4 regions of the Paenibacillus sp. FSL H7-0323 genome follow, and region 3 is predicted to be linked to each of the others. Evidence: riboswitches for the same ligand, from Rfam matches in the RefSeq annotation. Region 3 holds a riboswitch; each other region holds the start of a gene.

Region 1 (8,232 bases), 3.3 Mb from region 3:
GTCTGCCTTCCCGCAGCTGCTTAAGAGCAAAAGTGTGCATACTAGAAATACAGAAATAAGTCCTCGTTGTGGGGATTTTAAATGATTCATTGGTTAGATCCTCTTTTCTTTAAAAATAATTGTTCGAGTAAAGCTATCGCCAGAAAAAGCACAACACCAAGCGCGGACAGCAGAAATACAGCCGCGAACATTTCATCGCTCTGCATATTTCCGGCCATTCTGCGGCTGAAGTAACCGAGTCCTTTACTGCCGCCGAGCCATTCCCCGATAGTAGCTCCGATGACGCAGTATACAATGGACAGCTTTAAGCCAGAGAAAAAAGCAGGCAATGCCAGTGGAATTTGGGTTTTGACAAGCAGCTGCCAGCGGTTTGCACCAAATGTTAATAATAAGTCCTTGTAAGTCTGGCCACTTGTACGAAGTCCATCATATGTACTCACTACGACTGGAAAAAAAGCCGTCAAAAACACCACAGCCACTTTGCTCCACAGCGTATATCCGAACCACATAATAAAAAGGGGGGATAGCGCAATTAATGGGACCGTCTGGCTAATGATAAGGAAGGGATAGATGGCCTTTTCTACGGGGCGAAACAGGAACATTCCAATGCCCAGCAATACACCAAAAATCACAGAAAGGACAAAACCCACCAGTATCTCCTGTAACGTCGCCAATAAATGCTGTCCAAATAATAATTGCCTGTGCTCGATCAATGCGATGCCAATAGATGAAGGTGCAGGGAGAATAAAGGCTGGAATCAAGTGAAGGCGAACAGCTGACTCCCAGATTACAAGAATGAGCAGTACCAGAAGAAGGAAGGGACCATAGTTGTCTAGATGTTTTTTAAAAGGTATAGGTTGCATGCAATCTTCGCTCCAACTCTGCCCGTAGTGCTATAAACCGGGGTTCATAGTTCATCTTATAATGTCTTGGTTTTGGTAGATCGACAATGATCTCCTGTAATTCGCTGTGCGCACCGCCAGATAATAAATAAATCCGGTCACTGAGCAATAGGGCTTCTTCCAGATCATGAGTGATGAGCATAATCGTCTGATTCAGTTCACCCCATAACTCCAACAGCCAACGGTGTATCTCACGTTTGGTCATGGCATCGAGAGCGCCAAAGGGCTCATCCAGCAGCATAAGACCACTTCCGCCTCCAGCCACTAAGGTGCGCAGAAATGCTACTCGCTGTTTCATACCTCCCGAAAGTTCATGGGGATAAGCCTTCTCTACATCTGTTAAGCCGAAGCGGGCCAACATTTCCCGAATCTGAGTGATCGTTTTCTGTTTACTAAATCTGGGCTTGATCTCCCAGGGCAAAAGGCAGTTGTCGAGCACTGTTCTCCAAGGCAGCAATAAATCCTGCTGAGGCATATAAGCGATCTGACCTAAACGACTAGCGGTTGAGGGGAGCGTAGGGAGTTTTATTTTTCCATGAGTAGGTTCGAGTAAACCGGCAACCGTTTTGAAAAATGTGCTTTTCCCGCATCCGCTAGCACCTACTACGGAGACGAATTCCCCTTGCCTGATATCCATGGATAGATTTGCGAATACAGGGGGTTGTTCAGTTTCCGGAAAAGAGTAGGTTAGGCCTTGAATAGATAAAATGGTCGTGATGATCTAACCTCCTAATATTTTTGTGGAGCGCCCAAACAAATAAAGACCCATCCATTTCCAGAGGAAATGAATGGGTCAAAAAGTTCATTCTGCATAATAACACTTAACATGCTTGATGAAAATTCTGCTCCACTTCCCTCCGCTGGTATGATCCAGATCAGGTTCCAAGGGTCCGGAGCTTGAAGCTCCGTCTCAGTCAACCGACTCCCCTAGTGAAATAACAGGTCCATATTAATTTGTTTATAAATATACCATATCTTTCTGAGAAGTAAAGAGAGAAAGAAGTGAAGGATTAATCCAAGATTGGGTAAGATATAAGTAGAAATCTAGTTAATATTACAATTCCGATGCATATAATCGGAAAAAAGTATTGACGATCATGTGATGGCAGTGTACTATTCAATTTACCGGAAAAAAACCGGATAGAGAGAGGGGATTTAATAATGAAAAAATGGAGTTTAACTATTATATTGGCGTTAACCGTGGTCCTTGTAGCGGCTTGCGGCAATAATTCGAATACCAATACGGCTGCTGAACCAACAGCTGGAACGAATGGTGGAGCAGCATCTTCAGCGCAAAACAGTTTGGAGGCTGTGAAGGCCAGCGGCAAATTGCGGATAGGTACAGAAGGGACTTATGCACCTTTTACTTATCATGACACTGCGGGGAAATTGACGGGTTTTGACGTGGAAATTGCCGAAGAAGTAGCCAAACGTTTAGGTGTTGAAGCTGAATTTTTTGAAACTCAGTGGGATGGTATTTTTGCTGGGATGGATGCGAAACGGTTTGATGTCATTTTTAATGAAGTTTCCATTAACGAAGATCGCAAAGTGAAATATGATTTCTCTGAACCCTATATTGTATCCAAGGCAGTATTGATCGTGAGCGAAAACAATGAGGATATTAAGACCTTTGCTGATCTAAAGGGTAAAAAAGCCGGACAATCCCTGACCAGTAACTTATCCGACATCGCTCGTGAGAACGGTGCTGAAATCGTAGCTACGGACGGTTTCAATCAAGCGATGGACCTGCTGACTTCGGGACGTATTGATGCAACTGTGAATGATGGCTTGTCTTATCTGGATCTGAAAAAACAAAAACCAGATGCAAAAATTAAAGTGGTTGATGAGATTCCTGAAGGCTCACAAAGTGCCGCGGTATTCCTGAAAGGCAATGATGAGCTGGTGAATGCGGTCAGTGATGCGATTAAAGAGATGAAAAGTGATGGAACGTACTTGAAAATTTCCGAGAAATACTTTGGAGCTGACGTTTCAAAATAATACAAGGCTAGCAAGGCTAATTAAGCCTAGAAGCTAAAAAGGATGTCTGAATAATGGATGACCGCAAAATACAAATTTTCTTAGATACACTGCTACCCCTGCTTAAAGCCGGGGTGGCTTTTACCATTCCGTTGGCGCTACTTTCCTTTGTGCTTGGATTGATTTTGGCGATCCTAACCGCGTTGGCACGTCTTTCACCGTGGGTAATTCCGAAGCTAATCGCCCGTTTTTATGTATGGGTCATTCGGGGAACCCCGTTGTTAGTGCAGCTATTTATTATATTTTATGGTTTGCCGGCTGTTGGTATTGTACTCGACCCTTTCATTGCCGCCACCATTGGATTTACCCTTAGCGTAGGGGCTTATTCATCGGAAATCGTACGCGCTGCTATCCTGTCGATACATAAAGGCCAGTGGGAAGCTGCCTTCTCAGTCGGGATGACTCGTGGGCAGGCTCTGCGCCGCGTAATTCTGCCACAAGCTGCACGCGTTTCTGTACCGCCGTTATCCAATTCTTTTATTAGCTTGGTCAAAGATACATCGCTTGCAGCGATCATCACCTATACGGAGATGTTTAGAACTGCTCAGCAGGTAGCCTCTACCACTTATGAGCCTCTGCTGGTATACTCCGAAGCAGGATTGTTTTATTTAGTGTTCTGTTCTGTGCTGTCGGCGCTGCAAAATTACTTGGAGAAACGACTCGATCGTTACTCTGCGACCTAAAGGAGAGATACTTGTGATTGAAATCATTAATTTGCATAAATCCTTCGGTGCACTCCAAGTGTTAAAGGGTATTGATCTGAAAATGGAGCATGGAAAGGTACTTGTCATTATTGGGCCATCCGGCTCCGGTAAAACTACACTGCTGCGCTGTTTTAATCTGTTGGAAATCCCGGATCAAGGCAGCCTGTCACTCGGGGATATCACCATCAATTTTACAGATCATAAGAAAATTCCTCAGAATTCCGTATTAGCTCTTCGGCAGAAAACAGGGATGGTCTTTCAATCGTATAATTTATTTCCGCATATGACTGCGCTAGGCAATGTGATGGAGGGACAGGTAACTGTCTTGAAACGAACCAAGGAAGAAGCGCGTAAGCGGGGCCTTCAACTGCTGGCTAAGGTGGGTTTGGCTGATAAAGCTGATAACTATCCACATCAGCTGTCAGGAGGACAGCAGCAGAGAGTGGCCATCGCCCGGGCTATGGCAGTAGATCCAGAAGTGCTGTTGTTTGATGAGCCCACTTCGGCGCTCGATCCCGAGCTGGTAGGGGAAGTGCTTAAGGTCATCAAACAATTAGCAGCAGAAGGTATGACTATGGTGATTGTGACCCACGAGATGAAATTTGCCGCCGATGTAGCGGACCGGATCATTTTGATGGATGGCGGTCATATCTTAGAGCAAGGAACTCCGCAAGAAGTGCTGGAGCATCCGAAGAATCCCCGGGCTCTGCAATTTCTGAATAGACTGAATGGTGAAGAAGAGTAGAAAGACAATATATATGAAAAAGCAGCTCGGGAATCATCCGGAGCTGCTTTTTCGTGTGTAGATTATTCAAATGAGAAGAGTAACTGAAATTTGGCTTATACTCCAGTTTTCAGGAACTCCAAAGCGTTGTAGAGCATAATCGCAGCTTCGGCACGGGTGAGTTCGCTTTTTGGATTAAACTTTCCGTTAGCGTCTAGAGTATTGATCTTGTATTTCAGGGAGCGCTGAATACTGCCTTGATATGCAGGGGTCAGTGACGCTTCATCAGCGATATCTACTGGAACGATATTGATCATCGGCAGATTACCTACGCCTTCGATCGCTTGCACTAGATAGTTAGTGAATTGCTCTTTGGTCATAATTAGGCTAGGATCAATGTCTTTTGGTAGCTTAACTTGATTGTAATAAGCATTGATAAAGGCTTCAGCGTACCAGGCTTTGTCTTTTACTTTTGTGAACAAGCCGCTGGCAACAGGAGCTTTGTTAAAGTCAATGGCTGCGAGGCTGAGCTGAAGACCGCCGGAGATAAACTGAATCCCTTGGGCTGTAGTTACCTTAGAGCCAGGGAGAAATTGAGATTCGCTGACACCTTTAATTAACCCTTGATTTTTTAAAGAAATGATTTTTTCTTTGCCGTTTATGTTATCAATATCCTTAAAGGTGTTCCCAGCTGCAAACATCTGACCACCCAAAGAAAAGGAGAAAATGGCTACGGTTGTGATTACTGCTAGTGTGCTTTTTTTCATGTTCATGTCTTTTCACCTCGTTGTATGGATAGACTCCTTAGCCTTTGTCACTCCTTTAACGTTGTAAATTATGGAAAGGTTGCGGTCTAATCTGTATTATTTCACGAAAAAGTAGATTTTAATAGAAATATAGGCCAGATTGGGGTGTAGTACTTTGGATAAGTGGCATGAAATGATATAATGATGTCAGGCTCTTTTCATTCGTGGTTAATTTTGTTATGATTATATCGTAACGATTACTATTTATGGTTTGTCTTAACTGCATAAATAGGAGCGTCTCAGAGGGTACGGATGTTAAATCGTTCCGGGAAGGTAGGAGACCAAATGGATCAAATATCAAATATCAGTCAATTGTTTGCGGCGCAAAAATATAAATTAACGCCTCAGCGTGAAGCTATAGTGAACGTTCTGCTCGACAATGAGAAGGATCATTTAAGCGTAGAAGAAGTATATATGCTTGTTAAGAACAGCTATCCACATCTGGGCCTGGCAACGGTATACCGTACACTTGAGCTTTTATGTGAGCTACACATTGTAGAGAAGATGAACTTCGGAGACGGAGTTGCCCGTTACGATTTGCGCGGGAACGATCATTCGCATATGCATCATCATTTGATATGCAGCGTATGCGGTCGGTTGGAGGAAATTAAGGACGACTGGCTTGTGGAGCTGGAGAGAAGAGTGGAACGTGAATATGGCTTTAACGTCACGGATCACCGCCTTGATTTCAAGGGTACTTATGGAACATGTAAACGTACTGGCTGCAAAAAAGCAAAAGCAGAAGCAGATAAAGCAGTCTCGTAAGATTGCTTTCTAACCTAAAGACACAGGCTTTCTCTAAGCCTGTGTCTTTTTTGATTACTGCGTTCTAGGAAGTCTAGCTTCGAGTAGGTACAAAGGATTTGATCCACGTTCCGAAACTGCCAGGGTTACGGCTCTGAACGAGAATTACACCTTCTCCACGGAAGCGGCAGACAAGTGCTTCACCACTGGTTATGCTGTTAAGCCAGCCAGAGGCTGCCTTTTCCACCTTGTAGTCCATATAGTCTGGCCATGCTACGAGGTGTCCGTTATCGATAATCATTTCTTCACCAGGTCCTAAATTTATTGCATGGATAGCACCGAAGGAAGACAGGAACACCGTTCCTCTGCCACTGATTTCTACAATGAAGAAGCCTTCACCGGAGAAGAGCCCTCTGGTTAAATTCTGCATTTTGGTATTTACTTGAATGCCTTCAGTTCCGGCGAGAAATCCGTCTTTTTGAACTAACAGTTTATACGATCCGTCTAATTCTATCGCCTGAATATCGCCGAGTGAGCCAGGTGACAGCAATACCTCACTTTGACCACGGGTCGCTCTAAGTTCTTGAAAGAAGAATTTCTCACCGCTCAGCATTCTCCCGAGACCGCGCATTAAACCACCATCCACGGTTCCTTTTAATTCTACGTTAGGTGACATCGCGACCATTGCGCCCATTTCAGCCTTTACGCTTTCACCGGGATTTAGTTGGACCTTTAACATAGCAAAAGCACCTTCATACAAAACCTGGTAATTCATCCTTTAAACCTCCGCATCTATTTAGATAAGATAGAATACTAGCTTTGCTCTAAGTGTAACGGAATTCTTGCTTCGCTCATAGTCTGGAATATGTTAAAATGAAGTTGTCTTATAGATGTAAGATCAATAATCATTCACCCATGAATAGGAGAGTGGTGTCACATGGCACGAACCAAGACACAAAAAGCCTTGCGTAAGGCAGAGCGCTCCGGAGCCTGGTGCACAGCACAGAGTCGTAGATTGAATAGTGATTATGGAGCCATTTCACAGCATGTACGATTAACACCAAGCAAGCAGGAACAATTGAATAAGAATAGATATAAGGGGCAGATCTTCCAAGATGATGCTCCTTTTTTATTGGCTATTTGATAAGAGAACATCGCTCAGCGTATAGTAATTGAAGAAATAATATATAGGAGATGTATCCCTGATGAAACAAAATAAATATGACGATTCGAATTTCTTCTCTGCCTACCAGCAAATGCCCCGTTCTATTGGAGGGCTTGCAGCAGCAGGAGAATGGCATGTATTAAAGGCGCTTCTTCCAGACTTACATAATAAAAGTGTGCTTGATCTGGGCTGCGGCTTTGGCTGGCATTGCCTATATGCCCGTGAGCAGCAGGCGAGTTCAGTTATAGGTGTGGATATCTCTGAAAAAATGCTGCAACAGGCGCGTGAAAAAACGAACGATCCTGCTATAACTTATATCCAGCTGCCGATTGAGGACATTGATTTTGCGAGCGAGCAATTTGATGTGGTTCTCAGTTCATTGGCTTTCCACTATATTGAATCTTTTGCAGCCATCTGCCGAAAGGTGCATTCGTTTCTTAAGCCTGGCGGGAGTTTTATTTTTTCAGTGGAGCATCCAATCTTTACTTCACGTGAAGAGCAAGACTGGTATGCCGATGAACAAGGAAACCGCCTGCATTGGCCCGTAGATCATTATCAATCAGAAGGACTTCGTGAAACGAAATTCTTAACAGAAAATGTGATTAAATACCATCGCACGATTTCCACCTATTTCAATGACCTGATTGAAGCTGGCTTTACTATTAAAGCGGTTAAAGAACCAAAGCCTTCAGCAGAAATGAGTAATGATCCATGGATGAAGGATGAGGAGCGTAGACCGATGTTCCTGATCATTTCGGCTGTAAAAGAGTAATCTCATGCTCACGAGTTATGTTCGAATATAGAAGCAGGGGTTGTCTTAAAAGTAGCTTTTTCTACTAAGGGACAACCCTTTTGCAATGAAACGGGTTTTCTTCATTTACACCTGCTCTCTGCTGTGCACACGATATTCTCTTGGTGACATCCCGAAACGACTTCGGAAGACCCGGTGAAAATAGGTGTAGTTCGCAAAACCACAAGTTTCTGCTACTTGCTCCAGCGGCATGGGACTGAAGGTTATCCGTTCTCTGGCCATTTCCAGTCGGACATCGTTTACATATTTAATAATACTGGTCCCAAAGGCTTCCTTAAATAAATGAACGGCCCGCGAGACGGATATACCCACAAAACCTGCTACATCTTCCAATAGAAA
Region 2 (8,232 bases), 4.0 Mb from region 3:
GAGTACTGGATACAGCCCGTTATAACACGTTTATTGCACAAGAGCTGAAGGTATCTGTTGAAGATGTACGTGGTTTCGTATTAGGCGGACACGGCGATGATATGGTACCGCTCGTAAGGTATTCCAGTGTCGGTGGCATTCCAATTGATACATTGATATCTGCGGAGCGTATTGATGAGATTGTGCAACGTACACGTGTAGGTGGCGGAGAGATTGTTAACCTCTTAGGAAATGGTAGTGCTTATTATGCACCAGCGGCTTCTTTAGTTCAGATGGCGGAAGCTATCTTGAAGGACAAAAAACGGATCATTCCGGTTATCGCTTTGCTCGAAGGAGAATATGGCTACGATAACCTGTTCATGGGTGTTCCGGCGTTACTTGGTGCCAATGGTATTGAGAAAATTTTTGAACTCGAGCTTACAGCTGAGGAAAAAGCGGCTTTAGATAAGTCTGCTGAATCCGTGCGTAGTGTAACAGCTGTGCTAACTGTATAGATTGTGACAGAGGTATGAAGAAACCCCCATTTTGTTCACTTAAAATGGGGGTTTCCTTTTCTTCTCAAGCAATAATGGGTATAATTAAATGTAACTATTATCACAGTTAAAACGGAGGAGATATGTTATGGATTGGAACGTGTTGTTTTTCTTACATATGATCGGAACCTTGGCACTTGGCTTCTACCTTGTGCTACCCTTCATCCTAGGACGTGCAGAGAAACTGTCGTCTGGGGCTAAAGAAGGAACGTTAAGTGCAGTAACCGGATTTAATCGTTTTGCGCAGTATGGATTGGTGATCCAACTCCTTACAGGCGGTTATATGATGACCAAAGGTGATTATTCAGTAGCGTGGATGATTATTGTTGTTGTGTTATTGCTAGCGATGTTTGCACTTGGCGGTATTATGAGTAAGCCTTTGCGTCTTGCAGCAGCTGGAATTCGTGAGAACCGCGACGTTAGCGCAGAGACTGGAAAATTGCGCACACTTAGTGCACTGCTTACGGTGTCATTGCTACTAATGGTATTCTTCATGGTGTTTAACGATATAGTTTAATCTATAGCGAATTATACCCGCCTCCGTAATGGAGAGCGGGTTTTTCGTATGTTCCGGTAATTTATCTTCATAAAACGTTAATCCCTGATAGGATTCGTATAAGATTTCGGCCGGTAATTTAACGGAGAAACACCCGTCCATCGTTTGAATTGTCGGCTGAAGTGGCTCTGGGAAGCAAACCCGAGTTGTTCAGAAATCCTCTGTATTTTTAAATCGGTATGAAGCAGCAAATGTTTTGACTTCTTTAATCTTAGGTTAGTTATGTACTGCCTAGGAGATATCTTATATATCTTTGTAAACAACTTATGGCACTGCACCCGACTTAAGCAAAGCTGCTCAGCAATCAAATTAACCGTGAGCTCCGGCAAATGAATATTGGCTGCAATATATTTTTCGATCTGATGAGCAGTTTCCACCTCGTACAAAGAGTTTGCTTGTCGCGCTGTGTTGGAATTCTCCGAATTCGAGAGCTGTACATCAATGAGTTCAGTCAAAATCATCAGGATGATCGCTTGCAAACGAAGCCTTTCTTTTACAAGAATCATTTCTTCAATTTCCTCGGGAAATCCAGTGGAGGCCGTCGTGGCGAGAATATTGTTCTTAATAAATTCATCCAAATGTTCCAGTTGGTGATTTAATCCCGAATGCTGCATTTGCTGGTTATTCCATTTCTGTACAGCTTGAGACTGAAACCAATCACGAAACTTTAAATCGTCAATATCGAAATGAAAGGAGAGGTAGATATAGTTGCTCAGGCCAGAATTAACTACATAATGACGTAAGCCAGGTGGAATAATTAACCAATCTCCTTTACCAAAGGCAATGGAACTTCCTTCTACATATTGATGGGAGTTGCCGTCGTAGCAATACAATAGTTCGAAGATTTTGTGATGATGATCAGGGTATGCCCACCCAGGTTCTGCTACACGATAATGAACACCGATCAGCTGCAGTGTACTCATAATGTTCGGAAAGCTGACTTTGTAAGCGATAGGAGTTCTCCTCCTTAGGATCAATAGGGATGTTCTTAATTATATCAAGGATACCTATACATATGACCGTTTTGCAGTGCGAGCCGTTGATCATTCCATAGTTTTCTTTACAAAAGGTCAAAAAAAAGAATGAAATCATCATTTGAATCACTTTAGAGAACAGGGATAATGGAGGAACCTAGGGAAGTATTTCGAGAAACGGAAGGAAGTGTAATGAAGTGGGAAAGTTGTGTAGGAATATACTAATCTTATCTTCTTTACTAATGGCTTCATTGACTCTTACTCACGGTACAACAGAGGCAGCCTTTATAAAAGATGGGGCAGAGAGGCAACCTCCAACCCAAATTGCACGCGTATACAAGTTCAATTTTACAAACCAAGTTAAAACAGGGTATCAATCCGTCAGGTATGATCCTAATCACGGTGTACAATTGTATGACTCATCTTTAGGTTATGGTTTTGTTGAAGAGACCAACGCTTTACCCGCCAGAGAAGTGCACACCGACTCAATTACATCCGATGGAACAGGTTTTTTCATCACAGAGCCTAATTTTTTTGCTGAACCTAAATCTGAGAAAGATAATTATAACAACTACGGTATGGCGTTTCGAATGGATGCGCCCCCTGGAACCTACAACATATATGTAAAAACGACTTCTGACGCAGAGGATGGGATCGTGTCAGTATCCGGAATGCAGACCAGCCGCTTGTTGAAAAGTGGACATTGGGACGCTGCAAAGCTTGTACCCGTCAAGCATACGGCTGTAGCCAAAGGGAAAGAGTGGACTTATACGTATGTAAACGGCCGTGACCATATAGATATTGAGATCGAACCGAACAAAGTGAACACAGCTGTGGGGATTGAGGAGATCATACTGGAACCGATTTTGACTCAGCATAGAGCGGCTGGAGCTCTTCCGAATTTATTTATACTTGGAGATTCCACGGTCAAGTCCTACACCTTCGACGAAGCACCAATGAGTGGTTGGGGCCAGATTATTGGCAGTATGTTTAATCAACATAAATTGAGTGTAACTAACTATTCCATGGGGGGACGCTCGTTTAAAAATGCCTATACAGAAGGTCGACTGAACGACATTTTACTGAATGGCAGCATTGGGGATTATGTGTTTATTCAATTCGGACACAATGATGAGAGCGCAGATGAGTTCAGACGTTACGGCAGAGGTTCGACAGAAGCAATGTATGAAAATTACCTTAAAGAAGTCTATCTCCCTGCGATTCAAGCCCGGGGTATGATACCAGTACTGGTAACCCCAATGTCCAGAATTAAAGGGAATGCAAGTCCGGGATATATCTATGAAAATTCTTTTAAATCAAGAAAGTTTGTAGATATTCTTAAACGGGTCGCAGATGAATCTGGAGTTACACTTATTGACCTTAACTCGGAAAGTCTGAAATATTATAACGAGATCGGTGTAGAAGCAATAACAGCCCTCTTCATGTCTATTGAAGCCGGAGAAACGCCAGGCAAAACAAATGACGGAAGTTACGCTAACGGGCATCCTTCAAAGAAAGTCGATGGGACTCATTTTAAAGAAGCGCTCGCCAAACAATTTTCACGGATGATTGTCACGGAGCTTGTAGAGAAAGGTGCTACTGGCGATTCTACTGCTGCCTCCATTACTCCTTACCTTAAAGGGAACGTTAAGCATGCGGCACTAACAGGGAACTGGGGTAAGATTTTTCCGGAAATAACGAATGATACGACGACTGGGGAAGCTGCTTATTACCGTAATCAAATTGAAAAATTAATCCAGCTGGGAGTAGTGGGCAAAGACCGTCAAGGGAATTTTAATCCGGATACGGAGATGACAGTTGCTGAATTCACACGCAGTATTTCTAAGTTAATGAAAGTGGAAAGATCTGATGTTGCCTATTATCCGAAAGGTAAGCTGTCACGTGAATCGATGGGTGCTATTCTCTATGATGTTTACCAAGTAAAGTTTGCTAATAAACCTAAGTACATGACTGATTATAACGGCACAGCAGTAGTGCCAGGAGATCCTGGCTATGATTCGAATTTGGAGCCAGGAGCTAGAGGTGCGATGTACTATCCTCTTGTATCCTGGACGCAGCTTGTTGATACAGCGGACATTTCTCCTTATTTAATTTCAAAAGTGAAAAGTGCATATGAATTAGGACTCATTAGATCTGAAGTGGGGATTGCCAGAGGCGAAATGGTCAATGGGACAGAACTAGAACCTAAAGCTATAGTGACCCGGGAGAAAGCGGCCAAAGCTCTGTACTTTATGTGGGTGCTGGAACATGAAGTGAATGCAGAAAATCATGTTTCTTCTCTAAAATAGTTAGGGTGAACAATTCAAGGCACAGCAGCGATGCTGTGTCTATTTGTATGCAGTGAATTCCTCTCCACTTACAGCAGTATATCTCTCACGGTTGTTTATATCTACTTTCATTGTGGTAAGTAAGATTCGTAAAGCGATTTAAGAAAATGACAAACCCAGCGTATAAACGTGCATAGTTGTGCCATCCTAAGACGATCAGTTAACTATCAATTTGCTTAACGAGAGGAGATAGGGAAGATGTCAGGCAACAATAAACAAGCTACAAAAACCTTACCCCCACAGGAGCAGCATCATCAGCCAGGGATTGAGAGTGAAATGACGCCGCTGCCCAAATACGAGCCGGCAAATTATAAAGCAGCAGGTAAACTGCAAGACAAGGCGGCGTTAATTACCGGTGGAGACAGCGGAATTGGGCGTGCAGTTGCTGTGCTTTTTGCTAAAGAAGGCGCTGATGTGGTCATTTCATATCTTAATGAACACTCAGATGCAGAGGAAACTAAACGTCAGGTCGAGCAGGAAGGCCGCAAATGTATCCTAATTCCAGGTGATATCGGTGACGAGAAATTCTGTAAGGATCTTATTAAACAGACGGTGGAGGGCTTAGGAAAGCTTGATATTCTCATCAATAACGCGGCAGAGCAACATCCGCAAGCTAAGATCGAGGATATTACTTCCGAGCAGCTTGAGCGTACTTTCCGTACGAATATATTTGCGATGTTCTATTTAACAAAAGCAGCTATGCCTCATTTAAAAGCAGGATCTACAATTATAAATACAACTTCAATTACCGCTTATCGCGGAAGCCCGCAGCTGCTGGACTATTCATCAACTAAAGGAGCTATTCTTAGCTTCACACGATCCTTGTCCACGAATCTGGCAGAGAAGGGCATACGGGTAAACGGTGTTGCACCAGGTCCAATCTGGACACCGCTGATTCCCTCTACCTTTGATGCAAAACAGGTTAGCGAGTTTGGAGGTACACAGCCTATGAAACGGCCTGGACAACCAGAAGAGCTGGCACCAGCCTATGTATATCTGGCCTCTGACGATTCCAGTTATGTGACTGGACAGGTTATTCATGTAAATGGTGGCGAGGTAGTAAACGGTTAGATCAGTACAGCTAATGTGAATAAATGGGTGTATTTCAATAAAAAAATATGTTACTATAAACCACGTTAGCATTTTAAAATTGTATATTTATGTCACTAGGGGTGCCGATTGGCTGAGACGGAATGGATTTCCGGACCCTTTGAACCTGATCTGGTTAAGACCAGCGTAGGGAAGTGGAGAACGAATTTCTGTTGTCGGGCTATTTGTAGTGCCGTCTATATACAGATTCTGACTGCCTTCCTTACGGGGGGCAGTTTTTTTGTTTTTTACTGACCTACAGGGAAGTGAGAGAGGAGATCGTGATGTTGCAAGCTGAGATCCATCTAATATCAGACGGCAAGCTACAGCTGAGACATTTTGTTGAACTAGCTGTCACGGTGCAGACATGGGTCGATTATATTCACCTGAGAGATAAGCAATGTCCTGCATGCGAACTGCTCGCTGCGGCACAGCAGCTGTTGGCTGCCGGTATGCCCGCTACCAAACTGATAATCAACGACCGGATCGATGTAGCATTGGCAGCTGGTGCCGCGGGGGTTCAGTTGGCTTGGCACAGTCTGAGTCCGGTTACAGCCCGGCGAATTGCACCTCAGCTTCGGCTGGGGAGATCGGTTCATTCTCCGGAAGAAGCGGCGAATGCCTCAGAGCAGGGAGCTGATTATTGCTTGTTTGGTCATGTATTTCCCTCGGATAGCAAGTTAGGGCTGCCCGCACGTGGGTTAGAGCTGCTTGCAGAAACGGTGGAGACCAGCTCTATTCCTGTAATTGCGATTGGAGGAATTAGCCCCGCTAATGCGGCGCAGATCATTAGACAAGGTGCGGCAGGAGTTGCTGTGATGTCCGGTATTTGCGGAGCGGATGATCCTTATGAGGCCGCCAAAGCTATTCATAAGGCGGTTCATTCATAGCCTGGAGGTAACAGCATGGGCGAAGGGGGTGATTCAGAATGAAGCTGTTGATTAACGGGAAATCCGCAGAGTGTTCTGGTGGTATTCAAACTATAGCTGATTTGATCAGTCTTCCTGAGTGGTCGGGTCGTCTGATGATCATTGAGCTGAATGGAGAAATTGTCAGTAAGGAGAATTATGAAAGTACTGCTCTGAGCGAGGATGATCGTTTGGAACTGGTGCACTTTGTTGGTGGGGGTTGAGATGGAGCGGTATAGAATTTTGAGAAATTTATACGAACCAAAGGGAGGTAATTTCATGCATGACCCGTTACATATTGGCGGCATCGAATTAACCAGTAGATTATTTATCGGAACCGGAAAATATAGCCGGAATACGTTGATCCCCGAAGTGATCGCAAGCTCTGGTTCTCAGGTGATTACTGTAGCGCTTCGCCGAGTGGACCCGCAAGGTGGAGCAGAAAATATCATGAACCACATTCCCGGTCACATGACTCTTCTGCCTAATACCTCAGGAGCGCGTACAGCGGAAGAGGCAGTCCGTATTGCAAGATTAGCAAGAGCTGCGGGACTGGGGAACTGGGTCAAGATCGAAGTGATCAATGATCAGAAATACCTGCTTCCAGATAATCTGGAGACCATACGAGCTACAGAGATTTTAGCAGCGGAGGGTTTTGTAGTACTGCCTTATATGAGTCCGGACCTTTCGGCTGCTTTACGTCTGAGAGATGCCGGTGCTGCTGCTGTGATGCCGCTTGGTGCGCCGATCGGGACGAATCGCGGCCTGCGCACTAAGGAGCTTGTGCGTATTCTTATTGAAGAAGTGAATTTGCCGATTATTGTAGACGCCGGAATTGGCAAGCCCTCGGAAGCGGCGGAAGCAATGGAGATGGGGGCCGCTGCTGTTCTGCTTAATACGGCTATTGCAACGGCACGTAATCCGCTCGTCATGGCGGAAGCGTTCCGCGAGGCGATAGCCGCTGGCCGCAAAGCTTATTTGGCAGGACTCGGTCCTGTAGAAGAAGTTGCTTTTGCTTCGTCACCGTTGACTGGATTTTTGAACTGAATTTGATAGGTCACGAAAGGAGGGAAGATTAGCATGAGCTTTTTTGACACACTGGCCCGCTTGGAGCAGTATCCTTATGAGCAGCTGTGGAAGGAGTTCCGGGAGGATGACGTTAGGCGGGCGCTTGGAAAAGACAAGCTGAACGAAAATGATTTGCTGGCATTGCTCTCTCCGGCAGCAACGCCGCTGCTAGAGGAGATGGCGTTGGCTGCACAGCGACTGACCCGTGCACATTTTGGTTATTCGATGCAGCTGTTCACACCGATGTATCTTGCGGATTTTTGTGTGAATCATTGTACCTACTGCAGCTTCAGCTCCATTTATGATTTTCCGCGTAAAAAGCTGTCCTTGGAGGAGGTTCGCAGGGAGGCTGAGAAGATTGCAGCTACAGGTCTGCGGCATATCCTCATTTTGACTGGTGAATCGCGCCGGGAGAATCCTGTCTCATATATTAAGGATTGTGTAGATGTACTCAGGGAATTTTTTTCCTCTGTCAGTATTGAGATAAATCCTCTATCAACTGCAGAATATAAAGAGCTTCTTCAAGCAGGGGTGGATGGATTAACACTATACCAAGAGGTGTACCACCAGGAGACTTACAGAAAGCTGCATGTTAAAGGGCCTAAAAGAAACTACCGGAATCGCCTGGATGCACCTGAACGCGGCTGTCAGGCAGGTTTTCGTTCTGTGAATATTGGTACGTTGCTCGGGATGTATGATTGGCGGCAAGAGGCATTCCAAAGTGCCATGCATGCCCGCTATTTGCAGGATCGGTAT
Region 3 (8,232 bases):
CGTCCAGCTTAGCATCCAAATCAAAAGTGAACAGGTATGCACGAGACTGGTCCACTTCTTCTAATAAGGGAAGGACAATTTCAGTGTTAAAATGAACCCAGCGGACATCCCAAGGCTCGCCTGGGTCAGAGCCGTATTGCTGATAAGCCCCTTTGGGGTACAGAAAACCTCGTCCTCTACTCATCGGAATACGTTCGCCCTCATGGAATACATAACCCTCCCCACCAAAGATCAAATGCAGGTTATAACTCCCCAGAAACCCTTCGCTTCTTCTCTCTGTATGTTGTGGAAAGTGAGTGTAATGTCCCAAAAATTCAGGATAACAGACATATTTTGAAAAAGCCGGTGTCGGCAAATACCATTGTTTCTTCATGTTTGGCAGCACCCATTTCTGTAGCGCAACAGAGCGCAAGTTGGATTAAGGCAATGAACGCAAGATTGTTATATGATAGCAATATTTTGTTATATAAGACCTCTTATCATTGATACTACAATAGAATTATATAATATTGAAAGCATATTTTTAATACTTTGGAGGTAATGATGAAGAAACCTGTCGCAACTGAAAAATTCGAGCTTGGCGTCTGTTATTATCCGGAGCACTGGCCAGAAAACATGTGGGAGGACGATTATCGCCGGATGCGTGAACTCGGCTTTACGATCATTCGGATGGGGGAGTTTGCTTGGTCTATTTTTGAACCGGCAGAAGGGCAGTTTCAGTTCGGGCTCTTTGATCGGGCGATTGATCTAGCACATAAATATGGTCTTCAGGTTGTACTTGGTACTCCGACGGCGACGCCTCCAGCTTGGTTGACTGATAAGTATCCCGAAGTTTTAAATGTAACCTACGAAGGTGTTACACTTCAGCATGGCATGCGCCGTCATTATAATTACAGCAGTCCTAAATACCGGGAACTGTGTGCGCGTATTGCAGAACAAATGGCTGAACATTACGGCAATCATCCGGGTGTAGTTGGCTGGCAAATTGATAATGAGCTCAACTGTGAGATCAGTGAATTTTATTCGGAGAGTGACCATAAGGCTTTCCGGGAATGGCTACAGCAGAAATATGTTACACTTGAGCATTTGAACGAGGCTTGGGGAGCTGTTTTTTGGAATCAAAGCTATAGTGACTGGTCTCAGGTCTATCTTCCACGTCCGACTCCAGTACCGAAGCAACCCAATCCTCATCAGGCATTGGATGAAAAACGGTTTATTTCGGACAATACAAATTCTTTTGCCAAAAACCAAGCGGATATCATCCGTAAACTTGCCCCTAAGCAGTGGGTAACCACGAACGGTCTGTTCGGGCATCTCGATAGCCATGAAATGACGGATGAACTGTTGGATTTCTTCAGCTATGATTCCTATCCTCAGTTCTCTACTATTTTTTATGACCCGAATGAGCGGAATCCGCTGAATGATAGAGGCTGGGGACTGTCGTTATCTGTTGTTCGTTCGATATCCCCGAATTTCTGCATTATGGAGCAGCAGTCGGGCCCGGGTGGCTGGGTGAACCGGATGGATATGCCTTCTCCAAAGCCCGGGCAGATGCGGTTATGGACCTATCAGTCGATCGCTCATGGAGCAGATATGGTGTTATATTTCCGCTGGCGGACAGCTACGATGGGCAATGAAATTTATTGGCATGGAATCAATGACTATCATAATCAGCCTAACCGGAGAGTGCGGGAAGCGGGGCAGATCGGTCAGGAGCTGGCAGCAGCAGGTCATGCGTTTGTCGGTACTCGTAATCAGGCTAACATTGCTATTGTTCGTGATTATGACAATGAGTGGGATGGAGAATACGATGTTTGGCATGGCCCGTTTATGTGGAAGAGCAATAAGGAGTGGTACAAGGCGCTTCAGCGGAAGCATATCCCGAATGACGTACTCTATTTACGCAAAAAAACAACGCTGGAGGAGCTTGCAAGGTACGACGTGCTTATCTATCCTCACCCAGCGATTATGACAGATGAGACAGCAGCACTGCTGGATGAATATGTTCAGCAAGGCGGCAAACTGATCTTCGGCTGTAGAACCGGCTATAAGGATGAGCGCGGACAATGTTATATGCGTCCTTTCCCAGGTGCTGCTAAGGATCTATGCGGGATCACAGTTGAAGAATTCACAATGGTTAAGGGCAGTCGTCAGCCAACAACAATTAGCTGGTCGGGCGTGACCGAAGTCGTTACAGGAGCAGATGACTTTAATGATATTCTCAAAATAGAGGAAGCTTCGGTTGAAGTGATGGCGGTCTACGCCTCTGATTATTATGCGGGAAAACCGGCGGTAACTAGAAATCGTCGCGGCAAGGGTGAGGTTTGGTATTACGGAGCCGTATTTAATGAACAGGCAGCGGCTGAGATCATAAATTTAATTGATCTACAATCACCAGCAGATTGGCTGGAGCTCCCAGAAGAGGTAGAACTGCAAGTCCGTACCGGAGCTTCTTCCAGTTATGCTTTTTTGCTTAATTATAGTGAGACTCCTGTCACGATCCATCTTCATGAGACCAAAACAGATTTACTGAGCGGCACAACATTGTCGGGCGAGGTGCTTCTGGAAGGATTTGGGGTATTGGTGTTAAACTAACGTATACATTGATCTCACATTTGAGTAGATTTGGATAATTTTCTCTTTTCGGTTATACTTTGAAGTAGCAATTATATAGTCACGGGAGCTTGGTGGGACCAGGCTGAGAGGATAGTTATAACTATCGACCGTCAAACCTGATCTGGATAATGCCAGCGGAGGAAATGGAGTTCTATTTCTATTTGTCTACTCTAAGGCCGCATCTTATACAGATGTGGCCTTTTCTATTTGTGGGGGAGTAGACCGTCTCCGCTTGATCAAATCACCTTATAGGAGGAATTGAGATGACAAGCGAATTGAACAACGATCCAATCAATCTATCAGCTTTTCCAGCAAGTCAAAAAGTGTATGTAAAGGGTTCACGGCCTGATATTCAGGTGCCTATGCGGGAGATCTCACTTAGTCCAACTGCGGGCATAGACGGCGAAGAGGAGAATGCCCCAATTCATGTCTATGACACAAGCGGGGCTTACACGGATGCTAATATTCATACTGATATTCGTCAGGGGTTAGAGCCCAATCGTCTAAGCTGGATTGAGGAACGAGGGGATGCGGAAGCGTACGAAGGAAGAACCATGAAGCCTGAAGATAACGGGAATGCAACGGGAAAAGCTGTGGCGGAAGTGTTTCCAGCGCTCCATAGAAAACCTTTGCGAGCGAAAAAGGGGCGTAATGTCTCTCAAATGCATTATGCACGCAAAGGGATTATTACTTCGGAAATGGAATACGTTGCGATTCGTGAGAATGTGGCACCGGAATTTGTAAGAGATGAAGTAGCCCGCGGCCGCGCCATCATTCCAGCGAATATCAATCATCCAGAGAGTGAACCAATGATTATTGGACGCAATTTTTTAGTGAAGATCAATGCCAATATAGGAAATTCCGCAGTATCCTCATCCATAGAGGAAGAGGTAGAGAAGATGAGATGGGCCACCCGCTGGGGTGCAGATAATATAATGGATCTCTCAACAGGTAAAAACATTCATACGACACGCGAGTGGATCATCCGTAATTCTCCTGTTCCTATTGGAACGGTGCCTATCTATCAAGCGTTGGAAAAAGTGAATGGGAAAGCGGAAGATTTAACGTGGGAAGTATACCGTGATACGCTCATTGAGCAAGCGGAGCAAGGGGTTGATTATTTTACCATTCATGCGGGGGTTCTGCTTCGTTATATCCCGTTGACTGCACAACGTATGACAGGCATTGTTTCAAGAGGTGGCTCCATCATGGCGGCATGGTGTCTTGCGCATCATCAAGAGAACTTTTTATATACACATTTTGAAGAGATATGTGAAATCATGAAGCTGTACGATGTTTCTTTTTCCCTAGGCGATGGATTACGTCCGGGTTCGATTGCTGATGCGAATGATGAAGCACAATTTGCCGAGTTAGAGACGTTAGGTGAATTAACAGCTATAGCTTGGAGTCATGATGTACAGGTGATGGTAGAGGGTCCAGGACATGTGCCGATGCACTTGATTAAAGAGAATATGGATAAGCAACTTGAAACTTGTAACGAAGCCCCTTTTTATACATTAGGTCCACTGACTACAGATATTGCGCCTGGTTATGATCATATTACCTCTGCTATAGGTGCAGCGATGATTGGTTGGTTCGGTACAGCTATGTTATGTTACGTAACTCCGAAGGAACATCTTGGCCTGCCTAATAAGGAAGATGTACGTATAGGGGTCATTACTTATAAAATAGCGGCTCATGCCGCAGATTTGGCGAAAGGGCATAAAGGAGCACAAGACCGGGATAATGCTCTTTCGAAAGCCCGTTTTGAATTTCGTTGGCGTGATCAATTTCATTTATCGTTAGATCCTGAGCGAGCGCTCGAATATCATGATGAGACATTGCCTGCGGAAGGCGCTAAAACAGCTCATTTCTGTTCCATGTGCGGGCCGAAATTTTGCAGTATGAAGATCTCTCATAATATCCGGAATACGACGAGAATTGAATCAGGAATGCAAGAGAAGGCGCAAGAGTTTCTCCAAGGCGGGAGCCTCATTTATAGATAACTTTTTCTGCTAAAAAGAAATATCTAAAAGAAGTCGTCATTGGCGGCTTCTTCTTTTATACTTTGAATAGATAGGAGTTGATGAATTGGAAGCGATTCGTTCAGAGGAAGCCATTTTAGAGGATTTAAGTAATAGTTTCTATCATTTTTTTGGATTGAAAGTCCTTCATGCTACCCCAATAAAACGTGGCTGGTTAAATCTTAAATGGAAAATCATAACGGATTCAGGACCATTTCTACTTAAACAATACAACAAAAAAAGATATAAATTGTATAACCCAGAAGAGCTGAGCTTCGCCTTTTCTCAACAGAAAAGATTGTATCTACAGGGACTCCCATGTCCCGAATTGTTGGCTTATAACCATAAAGTTTTACTGGAATCAGATATGGGAGAGACGTTTATGGTTATGGAATATTGTGAAGGGCGTGTCATAGAGCCGGGCAAAATTAACATCCTTCAAATGTTTGATTTGGGTCGTGCCACAGGTAAAATGCATCGTTTATTAAATGATGGGACCCTTAGTTTGAAAAGAACCCCACAATTTATTCCCCAAAGCCCTGAGGAACGTTTAGAACATTGGAATGTACTCCTACAACAATCAAAGGAAATGGGCAAAACTTCACTCATCACTGACCTAGAGATACAACTGAGAGCGACTGAAGAAATAGATCCGGAAATATTCGAAGGACTTGTAGCTGGATGGGCACATCGTGATTTATGGGTTGATAATCTTTTATTTCAAGATAGCCAATTGTCTGCAATTCTAGATTTTGATCGGTTCAAATATGATTATCCGCAGCTTGATGTAGCGCGAGCAGTGATGTCATGTGCTTTAGATGAAGATTTAGATGGAGCACTAGCTTCAGCATTTATTGACGGATATCGTGAGGAACGAACGGTGGAGCAGGGGTATTTAACAAAATCATTGCAGTTGTTGTGGTATATGGAAAGCCCGTGGTGGATTAATGCCGCGATGGACAAACATAGTGTACCTCCAAAACGTTTTGCAAAAGAAATGAATTGGCTGGCTAAGAACCTGAACAATTTACCTGCTATCTTAGGGAACTTATAGTGAAAACGATTGAATTATAGCCTAAAAGATGCATTGACCAGCAAAAGTTTGGCGCCTATAATCTTAACAAGGAAAATTCATCAGATATTGAACCGTTTGTAAACGCATACAATGAGTTTTTTCCTTATTAATCATTGAAGGAGGAGATTAAAACTATTAAGTATTTCTTTTTTTCTCATTTTTGCAAACGTTTGCACATCACGATGGGCTTAAAATCGTAAGCTGCACTTAAAATTATGAGGAGGTTATTTACTTGGTATCCAAACAATCCAGGCGTTATATTTCGTGGTTAATTATTTTTTCACTCATTTTTAGTTTATTTGGTTTATCGGGTGGAGCATCGGCCAGCAATACGGATCATACAGTCACCTATACCAATCCTACAGCGGCAGCTGTGACCTTACATTGGACTACGAATAACTGGGCTAATACTACGGACACGGTGATGACCAAAAATGGAACCACGTTCATCGCCAACCTCAATGTTCAGGAAGGTGCCACCCTAATTTATTGTTATCACATCACGGCTCCAACGGATAGTTGGGACAATAACGGCGGGAAGAACTGGACGGTTGTTATTCCGGTCGCCGGAAAATACGAAGCAGAGAGTGCATCCCTATCTGGTGGTGCAAAAGTAAATACGAATCACACTGGATATTCGGGCACTGGTTTTGTTGATGGATATACAACTACAGGAGCAGCCACCACTTTTAACGTCCAGGCTTCCGCAGCAGGGTCCTATAATGCCACGCTTCACTATGCTAATGCATCCGGCAGTGCTAAAAAAGTGTCCATTTATGTCAATGGAATAAAGGTTACACAGACAACATTAGCCAACCTGACCAACTGGGATACATGGGCAGACCAAACAGAAACACTCTCTTTACAGGCAGGAAATAACACGCTTGCTTATAAATATGACTCGGATGATAGCGGGAATATTAATATCGACTATGTGACCCTTTCGGCCGGAGCTACACCAACACCAACGATAACTCCTACCCCAACAGTGACACCAACACCTACGGTAACTCCTACCCCAACAGTGACGCCAACACCTACGGTAACTCCTACACCTACGGTAACTCCTACACCTACGGTAACTCCTACACCTACGGTAACTCCTACACCAACAGTGACGCCAACACCTACCATAACACCCACACCAACGCCAACAGTGACGCCAACACCTACACCTACTTCAGCGGGGCTAACCGTTCACTTTAAGAAACCAGCAAGCTGGAATGCAGCGATCCGCATCCATTACTGGAATCTGAATCCGGCAACCGTTCCGACTAGTGGAGCATGGCCGGGAATACTGATGAAATCGGACGGGAACGATTGGTATAGCTATACTGTTCCAAATGCTACAGGGGCAAGCCTGATCTTTAATGACGGCAATGGCAAACAGACGGCTGACTTATCTCGCAGCGTAAAAGAGGGCTGGTATAACTCAGATAACGTATGGTATGACGCCAATCCAGACGTTCCTAAGGTTCCGGTGATATCCGTCTCGCCTGTACCCAAAACCTATGATTCTGCCCAAACGGTGACCCTATCCAGTACAAATAGCGGCGATAAAATTTATTATACGACCGACGGATCAACACCTACGACAACCTCAACGTTGTATACGACTCCAATCCAAGTACCTTCTTCTTTGACTATCAAAGCATTCGGCGTTAACTCTATAGGGCAAGCGGGTAATGTAGGCTCTTTTGCTTATGTGATTGATCTGAATGCCGATTTGCAAGCTCCGATTATCACTGCGAATCTGCCTGTTGGGAATTCGAGCTCAGCGGTTTCCGTATCTTTTAATATAAAAGACAACAAGGCGGCAACGACCACAGCATATTACACAGATAATGGTACGGAACCAACAACGAGTTCAAAAGTCTATATTTCAGGCAATGCACTGACATCTCTTACCGGACCGTCTATCTTGATTAACAAGACGACAACCTTAAAATTCCTTGTGATCGATGGTGCCGGAAATGAAACTAAACAGAGTTTTGTTTATAACATTGGTAATAAGGGCGATTTTCGTGAAGATACGATTTATTTTGTAATCACTTCCCGGTTCTATGACGGTGATCCGAGTAACAACGAGCATGCATGGGAGGATGCCAAGGCAGGAAATCCGGACTCGGATCCAGCTTGGCGAGGGGATTTCAAAGGACTGATTCAAAAGCTCGATTACATTAAAGCCTTAGGATTCAGTGCCATCTGGATTACACCTGTGGTGCAGAATGCCAGCGGTTATGATTATCATGGGTACCATGCAATAAATTTTGCAAAAGTAGATCCAAGATATGAATCCGCAGGGGCATCTTATCAGGATTTGATCAATGCAGCACACGCTAGAGGGATAAAGGTTATTCAAGATATTGTCGTCAATCATACCGGTAATTTTGGAGAAGAAAATCTGTTCCCGATGTTCAAAAAAGATCCAACGGCGGCGGACACCGTGAGTAACATGCTCAAAATTACGGATAAGCTGCCAGCTAACTATGATTCCATGACCCCGGATCAGCAATA
Region 4 (8,232 bases), 1.2 Mb from region 3:
TGCCTTAATAATGAGTTGCTCCAGTTGTTTGTTATCCATTACGTAAATCTCTCCCTTCAAGCATGTAAACAAAAGTTTATATATCCAAGCTCACCGTTTGGATTTATCATAACAATGGTGCTTATTATAATGTACCCTTCAGGTTCACATTGAATCCGACCTTACCTCATAAACTACTTCAAGATAAGGAGCTTACTTCGTGAAAAAACTGATTTGGATCGGCTGTCTTTCCTACTTCGTTATCGGTCTGGCACATGTTGTGCTGGGATCTATTCTGCCCGTTCTACTGCAACATTATGATCAAAATTATAGTGCTGGCGGTGAATTAATCTTTAGTCAATTCGCTGGTTTTTTAGCAGGTGTGTTGGTCTCTCCCCTGCTTAATCGCCGCTTCGGAAAACGTGGAGGCATCCTCATTGCCACCAGTCTTCTACTAGTTGCAGAAATTGCCTACGCCTTTCTACCGCCTTGGGGCTGGATGTATGTTATCGCTGTTGCCGCAGGTTTTGGTTTCGGGATGATCGAAGCGGTTATCGGCACCATTATTATTGGTGCTGTAACCGAAGGAACTGCTATTGCAATGAGCCGGCTTGAAGTGCTATTCGGGATAGGCGCACTCGTGATGCCGCTTATCGCCAGTCCGCTCATTGCTGCCGGAGCGTGGAGATTGGCCTTTCTAATCGTCGCTGCCTTCTCCTTAATTTCTCTTATCCTCTGGACAAGAGGGCATTTCGGTAATCTACAACGAATGCTGGATGAACGCGCCTCTGTCCAAGGAGCAGACAATTCGCAATCCTCAAGCTCACGTTCTAACAAAAAATTTCCGTATAAAGGTAAGCAATGGATTCTGTTAGGGATCTTCATCGTTTTCTTTTTTCTTTATGTAGGCACAGAGATGAGTTTAGTCAACTTTATGCCGGCTATCTTTATTGCCAAGCTAGGGATGACGGAGTCTGCCGCAGCACTGACAGTCACTTTCTTTTGGCTGGCGATGTCTACAGGAAGATTGTTTGCGGGTGTAATTGCCGAAAAAATATCTTACCGCGTGTACATTCTCAGCAGCTGTTTACTTACCTTGTTACTGCTGACACTCTTTCCGTTCACTGACAATCGAATGGCTGCTTTCATTGTAATTCTGCTGCTGGGGCTGTTTATGTCCGGTATTTTCTCCATTGCTTTAGTCTTCTCCAGCAAAATGCTGCCTGGCACCGAAGAGTCAACACCCAGCATTATGATTGCTTCCGGAGGTGTTGGCGGTGCTTTGCTACCTCTGTTTATGGGCTGGTCTATGGACCATTTAGAAGTGGCACAAACAGCCGGATTACTTGCCGCTTTTGCCGCCTTCTTGTTTCTGCTAAGCATTGCCGCATGGAGGTTCCAGTCCATGCAAGCGGTGAAAGGAAAGAGTTCCCGTATTTAGAACAGTATCAACGTTATCCTTTTAGGGTAATGTGATCTATAAGCATATTCTGAGCACAAGGATGGACGATGAATGAATGAGTCTTCAACTGAGCCTTTGTTACATACTGCGCTCATGCAGTTTATATTTCCCTTTTCTATAAAAAAGGGTGATTCTAAGCAGCTTATCCAGCAATTACAGAACGACGGCTTCACACGTTTTTTTCTGGATAATAAAGAGCTTGAAGCTGCCTATTACGGAGATGGCTACTGTGTTTCCCATGAACGAATGGAGCGCACCTATTTACCGTTTGCTGCACATGTCCTTTTTCCACGCAGGAAGGATGCCGACTCGTTTCGCCGTTTTTCCAGAGTAAATAATCTCGACTGCATTCTGGAGATTCCGCAGCAATCTATATTTTTCAAAATTCTCTCGACGGATATATTCATATGCCCTTTTCAGCTTGGATTCGTGACGATACGTGTCCAGCTGGAGGGGGATTCAATTCCCTTTAGTATTGCCCTAGAATTCGCAGATCGTTTCCGTGCGCTAGAGAATACCTTCATACAGGATGATTACACTTATATTCATTGCGGGGAACAGACCTATGAGATGGTAGAGGATTTTGTCTTCCGAAATTTGGTGGATGGACTGGAGCCATATCTGGATCAATCGGATATCAATGGGGCTTATTTCGAGACCCTTCCTTTTTTCGTAGATGAAAGAATGCAGGTGCAAGCTTTTTATGGCTTTCAGAATGAAGAAAGCTCTGATGAGATTAGTGTAAATCTGCGCTATCGTGCCTCACAGCTTGATGGAATTGATCTGAACGGAAAGCCCTATGCCAGTGCCAGCGATCCAGCATATATTGCGAACTATTGTCATGAACACTCCTATAATCGCTGGGGTCCAGACACGTATTATATGATGAATGAGCAGACCTTTTGCTGCATGACCCGCGCTGAACAGGAGATTGCTGTTAGTCTAGCCAACCAGATGTACGGGCAATATTATTACGGATTTTTACTCAATATTTTCCACAAAATCGTTCTGCTAAAGCTAGCCAATATGCACTCCCGACTTCGGATTAATCATGATTATGAGGAAATAGACAATCTAATCTACTCCATTAATAAGTTCTCGGCAAAGTTCTACTTCTTGGAGTTGATTTCCCAGTCGCAGGGCCGGGAGATATTTCTTCAGCTGCGTAAAGTATACGGAAACGATGCTTTGTTCGAGGAAGTGAAAGAAACCTTAAATGACCTGTTTCAGTATCAGGATAAGTTTCAATCCAAGCGACGGGATAATCTGCTGATGATTCTTACTGTATTTACGGTAGTAAGCGGGATTTACGGCATGAATCAGGTCATTGACGATCTGGATGGAAAGATTCAATGGAGTAAAATGATTGGTTATTCTCCCTTTGAATTTCTTGCCCTCTTCGTGATCATGAGCGGGATTCTGATCAGCGTTGTCCTCACGCTAGGGGCGCTGGTTAGTGAGCTTAAACGGCGTCACCGCAAGAAATATAAAGATCTAGACTAGCAAAAAAGAAACTACTGGATTGGAAAAATTCAGGAGTGCACTACTAGACATTCCGAGTACAGCCGTCTATAATACACCGTATGCGAGAAATATAAGATATAAAGTATGGGTACAAAACTTATGCTTACTTATATTGCACATAGAAATACCCGTTAACTTCATAGAACCAGGGGTGCTGGAATTGGCCGGCTGAGATTGTATCCCACAAGATACTGACCCTTATACCTGATCTGGATAATGCCAGCGTAGGAATCGCCAATTGGTTCTGGTCCCTGTGACCTTAACTAACCTTGCGCCAAGCCAGCGTCCCGATCACTCGGGGCGCTTTTTTTGTAAGATCACTAAAAGATGTAGAAAAACGTACATACTACAACTTACGGTTCATGTTGTGAAGACGGGATTCTTGTAACCTTAAAGGAGAGAAGAAGACATGCACCTTAAAAAAGCACTTACGTTGTGCCTCACCTGTGTACTCATTCTTGCCATTGCCGGATGCGGCAGCAACAATGGGAATACAGCCGGAAACAAAGCAAATGCTACTGATCCAACTGCTGCGGCTGGGACGGATGCTCCAAAAGAGCTCACCAAAGTTAAAGTCGCACTCGACTGGACACCGAACACAAATCATACCGGTCTATACGTAGCTAAGGATCTTGGTTACTACGCTGAAGAAGGTCTGGACGTCGAGATCGTTCAGCCAGGCGCAGCGGGTTCTGATACTATGGTTACTTCTGGCGAAGCCGCATTTGGCATCAGCGCCCAAGAAGGATTAACGCTAGCCCGTCTACAAGGCGTGCCCCTTGTCTCGATAGCAGCTATTATTCAGCATAATACGTCGGGATTCGCTGCTCCAGTAGATCGCAATATTAAATCACCAAAGGATTTTGAAGGTAAAACCTACGGAGGCTGGGGCTCACCGGCCGAAGAAGCAGCCATGAAAGCTATCATGGATCCTGAAGGTGGCGATGTGAAAAAGGTGAAGCTGATCAGTATCGGTGAAGCTGATTATTTTACCGCCGTCAAACGTGACATTGATTTCGCCTGGATTTTCTACGCTTGGACTGGTGTTGAGGCTGAGTTGCGTGGCGAGCCATTGGATATGCTGTACTTAAAGGATTATGCGCCGCAGCTCGATTATTACACGCCTGTGCTGACGACGAGTGAGAAGCAAATTGCAGATCATCCTGATCTGGTGAAGGCCTTCATGAAAGCCACATCAAAAGGTTATCAATATGCCATAGATCATCCGGAAGAGGCTGCCGGTATGTTATCGAAGGCCGTTCCTGACCTGGACGCCGACCTTGTCCTAGCTAGCCAAAAATGGCTTAGCCCAAAATACAAGGACGATGCTGCCCGCTGGGGCGAGCAAAAAACCGAGGTCTGGCAAAATTACGGCGACTGGATGTATGATCTGAAGTTGCTGGATAAACCGCTGGATGCTGCTAGTGCATTCAGTAATGATTTTTTACCGGCGGAGTAAACAACAATTGTAATGAATTACTTCGTTATCAAAGTTGGCTTTTTGAACTTACCTTATAAAATGAGAGGATTGATTATTGTGGCTAACACCCTACTAAGCATTCAAGTAATTCCAAAAACTCCGAACAACGAGGATTCCATCCCATACGTAGATAAAGCGATTGAGGTCATTCAGAAATCCGGTGTTAAACATCAAGTGAATCCGCTGGAAACCACAATGGAAGGTGAGCTTAGCGAGCTGCTGGAGGTTGTGCGTCAGATGCAGGAGGCGTTGATCGAAGCAGGCAGTCCAAGCGTAATTTCGCAGATCAAAATCGCTCATAATCCTAACGGAATCAGCATGGATAAATTGACGGAGAAATATCGGCCGTGAGATCGACCTGGAAGCTAATATGGCCGCCCCTTGTGGCGGTCGTCTTCTTTTTAACCGTATGGCAGCTATCTGTATCTGTATTTCATATTGAATCCTGGATTCTGCCGAGTCCTGCTGATATTGCTCGTGAATCCACCAGTAACGCTTCTGGTCTTTGGGCTCATACGATGGCTACGCTGCGGCTCACTTTAATTGGTTTTCCCATTGGTACGGGGGTAGGCCTGATCGTTGCTTTGCTTTTGCATCTTTTGCCTTGGGCTAGACGGGCTTTTTATCCACTTATTATTCTGAGTCAAAATGTTCCCTCCATCGCGCTCGGACCCCTGCTCATTATCTGGTTCGGCTTTGGTCTTTTGCCCAAAATCGTGCTGATTACACTAGTATGTTTCTTCCCGGTAGCTGTCGCTGCGATGGGCGGTCTGGCCCAAAGTGATCAGGTCATGATGAATTATATGAAAATGGCTGGCGCAAGCAAGTGGCAAATTTTCACCAAGCTGGAGCTGCCCTCTTCTATCCCGGCACTATTTTCCGGCGTAAAAATATCTGCTACTTATGCGGTTATGGGCGCCGTGGTCGCTGAATGGATTGGCGCGGATAAAGGTATTGGCTATTATATGCTTCTGCAGAAATCCGCATATCGTACGGATCGGATGTTTGTTGCTATTGTTATTATTGTACTTTTAAGTCTTGTACTCTTTGCTATTATTGCATTGCTGGAAAAATGGCTGGTTCGCTGGAAGCCGCGCCGTAACTCATAGAAAGGAAGATGCCTGTATGTCTCAAGCGACGCAAATGCAACACAGAACAACAGAAGTCATAAGCTCTCCTGAAGCTCATACCGTGGCACCCGCCCTTGAAGTGAGCGGCATCTCCAAATCTTTTTCCCATCGTCGCCGTGAGACGAACGTTCTGAATAATGTCTCTCTCAAGGTAGAGCAACAAGAGTTCGTTTCGATCGTTGGTCCTTCCGGCTGCGGAAAAAGCACCTTATTCCATATGATTGGCGGCCTTGTGAAACCCGATGCAGGCACGATCCTCATGAACGGTAAGGCCGTTACAGGTCAACGCGGTGAAATTAGTTATATGCCGCAGCAGCCTGCGCTTTTTCCTTGGCGTACGATTGAGGATAATGTGCTGCTTGCTGGGGAGATCAAGGGCGCACTGCGGGATGGAGCCCGCGAGGAAGCGCGCCAGTGGCTAGCCAAGGTTGGGTTAAGCGGGTTCGAACATGCTTATCCGCATATGCTGTCTGGCGGGATGCAGCAGCGTGCAGCTTTTCTCAGAGCATTGCTCGCTCCTCAGGAGCTAATGTTGCTGGATGAACCTTTCAGCGCACTGGATGCACTAACTCGCAGTGAAATGCAGCGCTGGCTGCTTGAGCTGTGGGAAGAGAATCGCCGCTCTGTGCTGTTCATTACTCACAACATCGAAGAAGCGTTGCTGCTCTCTAATCGTATCTATGTATTTTCCGGCCGCCCCGGCTCCATTCTGCATACAGTCGATGTGCCGTTTCCGCGGCCACGCCGTGATGAGATTACGGACTCTCCCGAGTTCCTTAAGCTCAAACGCCAGTTGTCACAGTGGATGCGAGAGGAACAAGCTAAAAATAGGCAGCCGCTAGCTTAATCGCTAAGCTCTGTAAACTGATATCGCTGGTATAGCGGTGTCAGTTTTTTTATTTTGCAGCGATAAACTCCTACCCTATTTTCAATTAACGCGGATGTATCTGCTCAATTAAACAAATTTCACTCATCATAGTAGGGATCACATTAAATGTGTGGCGAAAACCGACTCCCTGTTGGTAATGGATAGTAACCGGGCGGGCTGGGGACATTTACGGGATTTATACCGTTGATTTGCTGCTTCAGGCCGGATTCGGCTCAGTCTACGGGATTTATACCGTTGATTTGCTTCGTCGGGCCGGACTCGGCTCAGTCTACGGGATTTATACCGTTGATTTGCTGCTTCAGGCCGGATTTGGCTCATTCTGCGGGATTTATACCGTTGATTCACTTCGTCGGGCCGGATTTGGCTCATTCTGCGGGATTTATACCGCTGATTTGCTGCTTCGGGCCGGACTCGGCTCAGTCTACGGGATTTATACCGTTAATTCACTTCGTCGGGCCGGATTTGGCTCATTCTGCGGGATTTATACCGTTGATTTGCTTCGTCGGGCTGTATTGCACCCGATCTAGGGCATTTTTGCCCTTGTTTTGCCACTTCGGGCTGAAATGCAACGATTCAAGGGCATTTTTGCCTTTCTTTTGCCTCTTCGGGCTGTATTGCACCGATTCTAGGGCATTTTTGCCTTTCTTTTGCCCCTTAGGGCTGTATTGCGCCCGATCTAGGGCATTTTTGCCTTTCTTTTGCCTCTTCGGGCGGAATTCCAGTGACTCAGGGGCATTTTTGCCCTTATTGTTCCTCTTTAGCTTTTAGTTTGAATTAAATACGAGACTATGGCATCAACCAGAATCGGTGTTGTTTATTATTATTAATTTGTTTAAAGGTCACAGCTATAGTCGCACTTACATTCTACTCACTACTCTTACACATACTCCCACTACTCACTTTTACTCCTACTCCTTCCTCAATTCCACTACTGACTACTCACTCTTGCTCATACTCCTCACCTTACTCCCACTAATCTCTCTTACTCTTCCCCCTACTCCTTACTTCCTACTCTCACATCTGCCCCCTCCTCCTCTCCCACCAACCGAACCTAAAAAAGGCCCCATAAACGAGGCCTTTTCTTCATTTCCTAATCATAGCTCGGAACACGAATTTGGGCAGTACTGCCTGTCTGCGCCATCGCGACTTTTGTCCCTTCGCAACGGGAGCGAACAAAAGTCGATGCAACCACTCCAGATTGAGTTTTTTCCATAGCGCTGGTGCAGGAGTAACTTTTCCCGCTATTACATCCAAGCTGCCCCCCACGCCAAAAACAACTTTTACCTGCGCAAGCTCCTGTTTGTGCTTATATACCCATTTGTCAGAGTATGGCGCACCCATCGCAACGATCAGGAAATCTGGCTGTGCGCGCTGTATTTCTGCTACAATGGCAGGCTCCTCTTCCTTGGTAAGAAAACCATTATGTCTTCCTGCAATCTTCACATTCGGATATAACTCCGTGATCTTTTCGACCGCTCTACAGCTGGTAAGCTCATCTGTTCCCAAGAAATAAAAACTCCATCCCAAGCTATTTCCTTGCTCCAAAAGCTCAAGAAGCAGCTCATATCCAGTTACCCTCTCAGCAATAGGATCGCCTTTTCTTTTTGATGCCATCACAATGCCAATCCCGTCAGGAGTGATTAAATCCGCTTCTTGAAGTATGGTTCGTAGCAGCTCGTCCGATTGACTTGTTATCGTAATTTCCGGGTTAGCCGTGATCAAATGGAAAAGTTTCGATTCCCCAGATTGAATATGTTTTGTTAGATGA

What was found. Region 3 has a riboswitch for thiamine pyrophosphate ahead of thiC (phosphomethylpyrimidine synthase ThiC). Riboswitches for the same ligand answer to the same signal wherever they lie in the genome.
Region 1: linked by a shared signal. The riboswitch ahead of MHH89_RS04015 (ABC transporter ATP-binding protein) and the one ahead of thiC (phosphomethylpyrimidine synthase ThiC) in region 3 are both predicted to bind thiamine pyrophosphate.
Region 2: linked by a shared signal. The riboswitch ahead of MHH89_RS00900 (thiamine phosphate synthase) and the one ahead of thiC (phosphomethylpyrimidine synthase ThiC) in region 3 are both predicted to bind thiamine pyrophosphate.
Region 4: linked by a shared signal. The riboswitch ahead of MHH89_RS24185 (ABC transporter substrate-binding protein) and the one ahead of thiC (phosphomethylpyrimidine synthase ThiC) in region 3 are both predicted to bind thiamine pyrophosphate.

What each region holds. Positions count from the first base shown of each region.
Region 1 covers NZ_JBBODB010000001.1:855,848-864,079, forward strand. Annotated here, with positions in the region: gene MHH89_RS04005 (ABC transporter substrate-binding protein) at 1-90, opposite strand, end outside; gene MHH89_RS04010 (ABC transporter permease) at 87-863, opposite strand; gene MHH89_RS04015 (ABC transporter ATP-binding protein) at 844-1,539, opposite strand; TPP riboswitch at 1,738-1,841, opposite strand; gene MHH89_RS04020 (amino acid ABC transporter substrate-binding protein) at 2,064-2,900, shown strand; gene MHH89_RS04025 (amino acid ABC transporter permease) at 2,954-3,622, shown strand; gene MHH89_RS04030 (amino acid ABC transporter ATP-binding protein) at 3,636-4,388, shown strand; gene MHH89_RS04035 (S-layer homology domain-containing protein) at 4,484-5,140, opposite strand; gene MHH89_RS04040 (Fur family transcriptional regulator) at 5,459-5,938, shown strand; gene MHH89_RS04045 (TIGR00266 family protein) at 6,012-6,692, opposite strand; gene MHH89_RS04050 (hypothetical protein) at 6,855-7,061, shown strand; gene MHH89_RS04055 (class I SAM-dependent methyltransferase) at 7,123-7,854, shown strand; gene MHH89_RS04060 (AraC family transcriptional regulator) at 7,960-8,232, opposite strand, start outside.
Region 2 covers NZ_JBBODB010000001.1:164,102-172,333, forward strand. Annotated here, with positions in the region: gene mdh (malate dehydrogenase) at 1-494, shown strand, start outside; gene MHH89_RS00880 (hypothetical protein) at 622-1,050, shown strand; gene MHH89_RS00885 (AraC family transcriptional regulator) at 1,128-2,012, opposite strand; gene MHH89_RS00890 (GDSL-type esterase/lipase family protein) at 2,261-4,372, shown strand; gene MHH89_RS00895 (SDR family oxidoreductase) at 4,610-5,482, shown strand; TPP riboswitch at 5,570-5,671, shown strand; gene MHH89_RS00900 (thiamine phosphate synthase) at 5,785-6,390, shown strand; gene thiS (sulfur carrier protein ThiS) at 6,429-6,632, shown strand; gene MHH89_RS00910 (thiazole synthase) at 6,688-7,455, shown strand; gene thiH (2-iminoacetate synthase ThiH) at 7,489-8,232, shown strand, end outside.
Region 3 covers NZ_JBBODB010000001.1:4,153,323-4,161,554, reverse strand. Annotated here, with positions in the region: gene MHH89_RS18775 (helix-turn-helix transcriptional regulator) at 1-373, opposite strand, end outside; gene MHH89_RS18770 (beta-galactosidase) at 544-2,595, shown strand; TPP riboswitch at 2,667-2,776, shown strand; gene thiC (phosphomethylpyrimidine synthase ThiC) at 2,880-4,622, shown strand; gene MHH89_RS18760 (phosphotransferase) at 4,708-5,694, shown strand; gene MHH89_RS18755 (alpha-amylase family glycosyl hydrolase) at 5,948-8,232, shown strand, end outside.
Region 4 covers NZ_JBBODB010000001.1:5,362,324-5,370,555, reverse strand. Annotated here, with positions in the region: gene MHH89_RS24200 (pyridoxamine 5'-phosphate oxidase family protein) at 1-39, opposite strand, end outside; gene MHH89_RS24195 (MFS transporter) at 200-1,420, shown strand; gene MHH89_RS24190 (hypothetical protein) at 1,493-2,944, shown strand; TPP riboswitch at 3,103-3,213, shown strand; gene MHH89_RS24185 (ABC transporter substrate-binding protein) at 3,375-4,424, shown strand; gene MHH89_RS24180 (thiamine-binding protein) at 4,503-4,796, shown strand; gene MHH89_RS24175 (ABC transporter permease) at 4,793-5,554, shown strand; gene MHH89_RS24170 (ABC transporter ATP-binding protein) at 5,589-6,422, shown strand; gene MHH89_RS24165 (hypothetical protein) at 6,653-6,991, shown strand; gene MHH89_RS24160 (WecB/TagA/CpsF family glycosyltransferase) at 7,548-8,232, opposite strand, start outside.